Regions from separate parts of the Variovorax sp. efr-133-TYG-130 genome, predicted to be linked through region 2. Evidence: riboswitches for the same ligand, from Rfam matches in the RefSeq annotation. Region 2 holds a riboswitch; the other holds the start of a gene.
The links. Region 2 has a riboswitch for glycine ahead of QRN67_RS21455 (D-amino acid dehydrogenase). Riboswitches for the same ligand answer to the same signal wherever they lie in the genome.
Positions count from the first base shown of each region.

Region 1 (4,405 bases), on a different contig from region 2:
GAATCGAAGGCGGTGGTGTTGACCGGCTCGCGGCCCATCTGCGACAGGCCCGCCGACAGGATGGCGGTGAGCGCCGCCACGCGCTGCGCGATGCGCGTGAGGCCGTCGGGCCCGTGGTACACGGCGTACATGCTGGCCACCACGGCCGGCAGCACCTGCGCGGTGCAGATGTTGGAGGTGGCCTTCTCGCGGCGAATGTGCTGCTCGCGCGTCTGCAGCGCGAGGCGGTAGGCGGGCTGGCCGTGCGTGTCGACGCTCACGCCCACCAGGCGTCCCGGCAGCGAGCGCTTGAACTCGTCGCGGCAGGCCAGGTAGGCGGCGTGCGGGCCGCCGTTGCACAGCGGCATGCCGAAGCGCTGCGTGGTGCCGCAGACGATGTCGGCGTCGAACTCGCCCGGCGCGACCAGCAGCGTCAGCGCCAGCAGGTCGGCCGCCACGATGAAGGCGGCATCGCACTGGTGCGCATGGCCCGCGAGCGGGCGCAGGTCGTGCACGTGGCCGGTGGTGGCCGGGTACTGCGCGAGCACGCCGAAGAATGCGCCGCTCACCATCAGGTGCGGCAGCGTTTCCGACACCGTGCTCACCTTCACCTCGATGCCCAGCGGCGCGGCGCGCGTCTTGATGACTTCGATGGTCTGCGGATGGCAGTCGCCCGACACCAGGAACACGTTGCTCTTGGCTTTCACGCTGCGCTTGGCGAGCGTCATGGCTTCGGCGGCGGCCGTGGCTTCGTCGAGCATCGACGCGTTGGCGATGGCCATGCCCGTGAGGTCGCACACCATCGTCTGGAAATTGAGCAGGGCTTCCATGCGGCCCTGCGAGATCTCTGCCTGGTAGGGCGTGTAGGCGGTGTACCAGGCGGGGTTCTCGAGGATGTTGCGCAGGATGACGCCCGGCGTGTGCGTGCCGTAGTAGCCCTGGCCGATGAAGTTCCTGAACACCTTGTTCTTCGAGGCCATCGCCTTCAGCTCGGCCAGCGCGTCGGCTTCGGTCACGGGGGCCGGCAGCCGCATCGGCCGCGCCCGGCGGATGGCCGCGGGCACGATGCCGTCGATGAGCTCCGAGCGCGTTTCCGAGCCGATCACCGGCAGCATGCGCGCCTCGTCCGCCGCATCGATGCCGATGTGGCGGGCGAGAAATTCTTCGGCATTCTCTAGTTCTTGCAAAGAGGGAAGGGCGGGAATCGGCATGGCGGTGGGGGCTCGGGAAGAAGGGGGCTCGGAAGAAAAATCAGGCGATCAGGACTCGGCCGCGAACTTGTCGTAGGTGGCGGCGTCCAGCAGGGCGTCGAGCTGCGCGGGCTCGCTCAGCTTGACCTTGAAGAACCAGCCGGCGGCCAGCGGGTCGCTGTTGGCCAGCGACGGGTCGGCGCGCAGGGCTTCGTTCACTTCGGTGATCTCGCCCGACACGGGCATGAAAACGTCGGCTGCCGCCTTGACCGACTCGACGACGCCGGCAACTTCGCCCTGCGCAAAGGTCTTGCCGACTTCGGGCAGGTCGACGAACACCACGTCGCCCAGCGCGTCCTGCGCGTGCAAGGTGATGCCGACGGTGGCTGCGTCGCCTTCGGCCGACACCCATTCGTGGTCCTTGGTGTACTTGATGCTCATGGTGAGAAAACTCCTCGTGGAAAAAATGAATCGGGGTGCAGAGCCTAGCCGGGTCTGCCGCGTTCAGCCGCGGTAATAGCGGGTCGGCACGAAAGGCATGGTCGAGACTTCCATCGGCACCGGCTTGCCGCGCACGATGGCCTGCACGCGGGTGCCGGGCTCGGCGAAGGCGGTGGCCACGTAGCCCATGGCGATGCAGCGGTCGGCCGTGGGGCCGAGCAGGCCGCTGGTGACGATGCCGATGTCCTGGCCTTCGAATGACTGCAGCACCGTGCCGTCGCGCACCGGAATGCGCTCCAGCGCCACGAGGCCCACGCGCTTGCGCTTCAGCGTGTCGTGGTCGGTGTGGCCGGCGGTGCCCGCCGTGGCGGCGGCGAGCTGCGCGAGGATCTTCGCGGCGCCGGGGAAGCCGCCTTCGCGCGCGCCGCCAGCGCGGCGCACCTTCTGCATCGCCCAGTTGAGCGAAGCCTCGACCGGCGTGGTGGTGGTGTCGATGTCGTTGCCGTACAGGCACAGGCCGGCTTCGAGCCGCAGCGAATTGCGCGCGCCCAGGCCGATGGGCTTGACCTCGGGCTGGGCCAGCAGCAGGCGGGCCAGCGGCTCGGCGTCCTTCGCGGCCACCGAGATCTCGAAGCCGTCTTCGCCGGTGTAGCCGCTGCGGGTGACGAAGGCGGGAATGCCGCCGATCTGCAGCGCGCCGCCGGTCATGAACACGAAGCGCTCGATGCCGGGCGACAGCCGCGCCAGCGTGGCCGCGGCCTTGGGGCCCTGCAGCGCGAGCAGGGCGTGGTCGGGCAAGGGCTGCACCTCGCAGCGGGAGCCGATCTTCTGCTGGATGTGCGCGATGTCGGCCACCTTGCAGGCGCCGTTGACGATCACGAAAAGCGAGCCGTGGCCTTCGTTGAAGAACATCAGGTCGTCGAGGATGCCGCCTTCGTCGTTCAGCAGCAGGCCGTAGCGCTGCTTGCCGGCGGGCAGGTCGATCACGTCGACGGGCATCAGGGTTTCGAAGGCGGCCGCGGCGTCGGGGCCGACGAGGCGCAACTGGCCCATGTGGGAGATGTCGAACAGGCCGGCCGCATCGCGCGTGTGCTTGTGTTCGGCCATGAGGCCGGCGGGGTACTGCACCGGCATGGAATAGCCGGCGAAGGGCACCATGCGGGCGCCGAGCTCCACGTGAAGGTCGTGCAGCGGCGTCTTGAGAAGTTCGGTAGCGGGTGCGGAGGAAGCGGCCACGGGGCACTCCAAAGGGGCAGACAAAATCCATGACGCAAGCCATGGGCCACCCCTGCTGTCCGCTTTACCTGAGAGATTCGCCCCACGATCGGGGTTTGCTCCTTCGGTGGGCCGCTGCGCCGTTTGCGGTACGGCGGCCTCTCTCCAGCAAGGAAACGCCGGTGTTCGCCGGCGCCTTGTCAGTCCTTTTGCCTGAGCGTTCGGGAAACCCCTGCGCCTTCGGCGGCCCCGGCTGGCGGGGCTCTCTCCTGACCCCGCCGAGTGTAGTTGATACGGGAAGGAGCGCTGTGTTCAGGGCTTGTGCGCAGGCCACCGCGTGCTCCCCTCCGCGAATGTCCCCCGCCCTTCGGGCTCCTCCTTTATTTCGCTGCGGGGAGCACCCGGCGCCCCGCGCACGGTGGGTACGGCGCTTGTTCGGGCAGTTCAACCGCGTGGTCTATCGATCACGACGATGGGGTGCCTTGCGCAGCGAAATAAAGGGGGAGCCCGAAGGGCGGAGGACATTCGCGGAGCAAGGTACCCCGTCGGCGTGAGCGCGCCCCTAACAGCACTCGGCACAAGAGAGCGCTGTTCCAGTCAGTGCACGACTTCAGCCGGCGGCAGCAGCTTGTCGATCCGCTCGCGCAGCGATTCGGCGCGCTCGGGCCCGGCGGCTTTCTCGATTTCCGTGAGCATGAGCGCGGCGATGGTCAGCATGGCTTCGCGGTCGCGGGCTTCGCGCAGGGCGTCGCGCATCTGCAGCGCGAACTTGGGATCGCGGCGCACGAACATGCGCTCGCAGATGTCGAACAGGAACATGCGCGTGGTGGCCAGGGAGCGCTTGCCGTCGAAGGTGTCGGCCGATGTGGCGATCTGGATCGGCTCGCTCGCGGGGAGCGGTGCGGGTTGGGCGGGCGCCGGGGCAGGGGGCACGGCCTTGCCGGGGGCAACCGCCACCTTCGGAGTCTGCAGATAGCCGCGCTGCACCAGCGTCTGGATGGCCTGCTCGGCTTCGTCGCGGGTGCTGAACAGCGGGCTGAAGTCGCTCAGCGAACGCCGCCCGTCGGCCATGAGCAGCAGTGCGCGTTCACGCTGGCTGAGCGTGCGCTGTCCGCCCTGGAGTTCGTCGCGCGCCTTGTCGGTCTTGGTGGGAAACATGGCAGCCACAGCTTTCGGAGATCGAGGGCAGCAGCATCGTTGCAAGCGGTGACATCTTCATGAACCCTTTTCGCTTATGGAAATGGCGTTGGCCCCGCACGATTTCCCGGTACCTCGACTGCCTTGCCCGGCGGTATGCTCCGGCACCGCGGAAGGGGCCCACCTCATGCTTCCCATCGTCTTTGCACTCATGGCGACAGTCCTGCTGCTCGTGTGGATGGGCTTTTTCATGATGGGATCGCTGCCGCTGCTGATCCTCAAGCACGACACGCCGCTGGACTCGCGCTTCATCCGTGGCCTGTTCAACGTGTATTACCTCGCGACGATGCTCACGGGCAGCGCGGCGGCGCTCTGCTACGCCTGGTCGGGCAGGCCGGCATTTGCCGCGGGCATGGCCTTCGTCGCCGGACTGGCCTTTTCGC
Region 1 covers NZ_JARVTD010000040.1:50,643-55,047, reverse strand. Annotated here, with positions in the region: gene gcvP (aminomethyl-transferring glycine dehydrogenase) at 1-1,190, opposite strand, end outside; gene gcvH (glycine cleavage system protein GcvH) at 1,239-1,610, opposite strand; gene gcvT (glycine cleavage system aminomethyltransferase GcvT) at 1,674-2,846, opposite strand; glycine riboswitch at 2,892-3,004, opposite strand; glycine riboswitch at 3,017-3,107, opposite strand; gene QRN67_RS30275 (hypothetical protein) at 3,423-3,983, opposite strand.
Region 1: it holds a riboswitch for glycine, as region 2 does, so the genes downstream of both, gcvT (glycine cleavage system aminomethyltransferase GcvT) here and QRN67_RS21455 (D-amino acid dehydrogenase) in region 2, are expected to answer to the same signal.

Region 2 (4,405 bases):
GCAGGGCTGCCAGCCGCTGCGCTCGGGCGCGGTGCGCGAGCGCGAGATCACCGAAGCCGACGGCAACCTGCTGCTCAGGCTCGACGGCGAACCCGCCCTGGACGTGCTGCTGGCCGACCTGCAGGTGTCGCTGGAGAGGCCGCAGGAAGCCATCGACGCCGTGCGCAACACGCTGGTCGGGCTGGCCGACGCGGGCAGCGACGGCATCCGCCGCACCGGCGACCTGGGCGCCGACGTGCTGGTGCGCCACATCATCGGGCTCGACCCGACGCGGCGCGGCATCGCGATTGCCGACACGGCCGAAGCCGGCATGCGGCTGACCTTCTGCCGCCGCAATGCGCAGGCGGCGCGGGCCGACCTGATGCGCATCTGCGCCGAGATCCGCGAAGAGCTGGAGCCCGAAGAGCAGACGCTGGCCACCGCGCGCGCCGTGGCTGCCGGCGAGGCCGAGGCGGCGCCGCATCCGGCGCGGCGCATCGCGGGTGCGGTGTACGTGAGCTGTTCCGGGCGTGGCGGCCCGCATTTCGGCGCGCCGGGCGCCGAGTTGCAGATCGTGCGGCACGCGCTGGGCGACGTGCCCCTGGTCGGCTTCTTCGCCGCCGGGGAGATCGCGCGGCACCACCTGTATGGCTATACCGGGGTGTTGACGGTGTTCACGTCCAACGACTGAACACCTTTCAGTCGCGGATCACGCCGGCTGCAGCATGCGTGGCTGCGGCGCCGGCATCCCCGTGAACGCGAAATCCACCTCCGGCGCCAGCCCGCTCACGATGCGCGCGATCGACTTGCCGGAGCCGCAGGCATGCGTCCAGCCGAGCGTGCCGTGGCCGGTGTTGAGGAACAGGTTCGCAAGCTTCGTCTTGCCGATCAGCGGCACGTTGCTTGGCGTGGCGGGGCGCAGGCCGGTCCAGAACTGCGCCTGCGTGGTGTCGCCGGCGCCGGGGAACAGCTCTTCGACGCGGCGCACGATGGCTTCGCAGCGCACGCGGTTCAGGTCGCGGTCGTAGCCGTTGAGCTCGGCCGTGCCGGCGATGCGCAGGCGGTCGCCGGATTCCGAGGTGTAGCGCGAGAACACGAGCTTGAATTCGTCGTCGGTCAGCGAGACCTGATGCGCTTTGGAGGCGTCTTTGACGGGCAGCGTGACCGAATAGCCCTTGGCCGGATAGATCGGCAGGCGGATGCCCAGCGGCGCCGCGAGCAGCGGGCTCAGCGAGCCCATCGCCATCACGAAGGCGTCGCCGCGAATGCGCTGGAAGCGGCCTTCGGCATCGGTGACCTCCACGTGGTCGATGCTGCCGCCGGCCTCGCGCAGGGCGGTGACGGTGTGGCTCATCAGGAATTTCACGCCGGCTTCGGCTGCGAGCCGGGAGAGTTCGCGCGCGAAGCGGTTGGCATCGCCGGATTCGTCCTCGGCCGTGTAGGTGGCACCGGCCAGCTTGGGGCGGATGTGGGCGAGGGCGGGCTCGATCCTCACGGCCTCATCGGCCGAGATGACCTGGCGCTCGCAGCCCAGGGCGCGCATCTGCTCGGCGGGCGCGAGGGCGCCGTCGAATTCCTTCTGCGTCGTATAGAAGTGCAGGATGCCCTGGGTGCGCTGGTCGTAGGCGATGCCGGTGTCGCGGCGCAACTGTTGCAACATCGAGCGGCTGTATGTGCCAAGACGCACGATCTGCTCGATGTTGTGGCGGGTGCGCGCCTGCGTGCATTCGCGCAGGAACTGCAGGCCCCACAGCCACTGGCGCATGTCGGCGCGGATGCGGAACAGCAGCGGGGCGTCTTCCTTGCCCAGCCACTGCAGCACCTTGAGCGGCGCGCTGGGGTTGGCCCAGGGTTCGGCATGGCTGACGGAAATCTGCCCGCCATTGGCGAAGCTGGTTTCGGCGGCCGGGGTGGCCTGCCGGTCGATCACGGTCACTTCGTGGCCGAGTTGCTGGAGGTAGTAAGCCGAGGTCACGCCGAGCAGGCCGGCGCCAAGAACGATCACGCGCATTTCAAGTACCTTTGAGGTGCTGCGCTTGAACGGCGGGCGAGGGTGAATACTATTGAATTAATAGCAAGCAACCGGACGACCGCTGTCCAAGTTGCCGCTCCCCCTGTCCTCGGTACCTGAGAGATTCACCCCGCTGCGCTCGCAGAGGGTTTGCTCCTTCGGTGCATCGCGACCATGTTGAAAGGGTGCGATGGCTCTCCAGACGGCGTTTCAGTTGATGCAGTACTGACCCCCTGTTCGGGCCGACCTGAGCGTTTATGGGAGTTTGCGCCTTCGGTAGGGCCATTTGATGGCCCGCTCTCCTGCAGTGGGGCGATTGTAGGCGGGGCTTGCGCAGGTGCCAACTGCGGAATTAAGGCCAGCGTGCCAATGGGATAATCGCCTGTTGATTTGCCGCAGGGCGATCGTTCCACAACAACAGGGGACCTCATGATCCTGGTTACCGGCGGCGCCGGTTTCATTGGCGCCAATTTCGTACTCGACTGGATCGCAAACAGCGACGAGCCTGTCGTGAACCTCGACAAGCTGACCTACGCCGGCAACCTCGAGACGCTCGCATCGCTCAAGAACAACCCGCAGCACATCTTCGTGCAGGGCGACATCGGCGACAGCGCCCTGGTCGACCGCCTGCTGGCCGAGCACAAGCCGCGCGCCGTGGTCAACTTTGCCGCCGAGTCGCATGTCGACCGGTCGATCCACGGCCCCGAAGACTTCGTGCAGACCAACGTGCTCGGCACCTTCCGCCTGCTCGAATCGGTGCGCGGCTACTGGAGCGCGCTGCCGGCCGACCAGAAAACGGCCTTCCGTTTCCTGCATGTGTCGACAGACGAGGTCTACGGCTCGCTTTCGAAGACCGACCCGGCCTTCACCGAAGAGAACAAGTACGAGCCCAACAGCCCGTACTCGGCCAGCAAGGCCGCCAGCGACCACCTCGTGCGCGCCTGGCACCACACCTACGGCCTGCCGGTCCTCACCACCAACTGCTCCAACAACTACGGCCCGTTCCACTTCCCCGAGAAGCTCATCCCGCTGATGATCGTCAACGCGCTGGCCGGCAAGCCGCTGCCCGTGTACGGCGACGGCATGCAGGTGCGCGACTGGCTGTACGTGAAGGACCACTGCAGCGCCATCCGCCGCGTGCTCGAAGCCGGCCAACTGGGCGAGACCTACAACGTGGGCGGCTGGAACGAGAAGCCGAACATCGAGATCGTCAATACCGTGTGCGCGCTGCTGGATGAGCTGCGCCCCAAGGCCGACGGCAAGCCCTACAAGGAACAGATCACCTACGTCACCGACCGCCCCGGCCACGACCGCCGCTACGCCATCGACGCACGCAAGCTCGAAGCCGAACTTGGCTGGAAGCCCGCCGAGACCTTCGACACCGGCATCCGCAAGACCGTCGAGTGGTACCTCGCGAACAGCGAGTGGGTGCGCAACGTGCAAAGCGGCGCCTACCGCGAGTGGGTCGAGAAGCAATACGACGCAAAGGCCGCGGCATGAAGCTGCTGCTGCTGGGCAAGGGCGGACAGGTCGGCTGGGAGCTGCAGCGCAGCCTTGCGCCGCTGGGCGAACTGGTGGCGCTCGATTTCGACAGCACCGATTTCCACGCCGACTTCAGCAGGCCGGAGCAATTGGCCGAGACGGTGCTGAAGGTCCGCCCCGACGTGATCGTGAATGCCGCAGCACACACGGCCGTTGACAAGGCCGAGAGCGAACCCGAATTCGCGCGCAAGCTCAACGCCACGTCGCCCGGCGCGGTGGCCCAGGCCGCCCAGCAGATCGGCGCGCTGATGGTGCACTACTCGACCGACTACGTCTTCGATGGCAGCGGCAGCAAGCCCTGGAAGGAAGGCGACGCGACCGGCCCGCTCAGCGTGTACGGCCAGACCAAGCTCGAAGGCGAGCAGCTGGTGGCGCAGCACTGCCCGCGCCACCTGATCTTCCGCACAAGCTGGGTGTACGCGGCACGCGGCGGCAACTTTGCCAAGACCATGCTGCGCCTGGCCAAGGAGCGCGACAAGCTGACCGTCATCGACGACCAGTTCGGTGCGCCCACTGGTGCCGAGTTGCTGGCCGACGTGACGGCCCATGCCATCCGCGCCACGCTGCAGGATCCGGCCAAGGCCGGGCTCTATCACGCGATTGCGGGCGGTGAAACGACATGGCACGGCTATGCGCGCTTCGTGCTCGAAATGGCGCAGCAGGCCGGCGTCGAGCTCAAGGCCGGCCCGCAGGCTGTCGAGGCCGTGCCGACCAGCGCCTTCCCGACCCCTGCGAAGCGCCCGCACAACTCGCGTCTTGACACCACCAAGCTGCAGACCACTTTCGGCCTGCGCCTGCCGCCTTGGCAGGAAGGCGTTGCGCGCATGCTGCGCGAGACGCTGTGAAGAACATCCACGAAAAGAAAAGCATGAC
Region 2 covers NZ_JARVTD010000027.1:80,859-85,263, forward strand. Annotated here, with positions in the region: gene QRN67_RS21450 (FIST signal transduction protein) at 1-670, shown strand, start outside; gene QRN67_RS21455 (D-amino acid dehydrogenase) at 689-1,990, opposite strand; glycine riboswitch at 2,084-2,202, opposite strand; glycine riboswitch at 2,217-2,305, opposite strand; gene rfbB (dTDP-glucose 4,6-dehydratase) at 2,420-3,490, shown strand; gene rfbD (dTDP-4-dehydrorhamnose reductase) at 3,487-4,377, shown strand; gene rfbA (glucose-1-phosphate thymidylyltransferase RfbA) at 4,401-4,405, shown strand, end outside.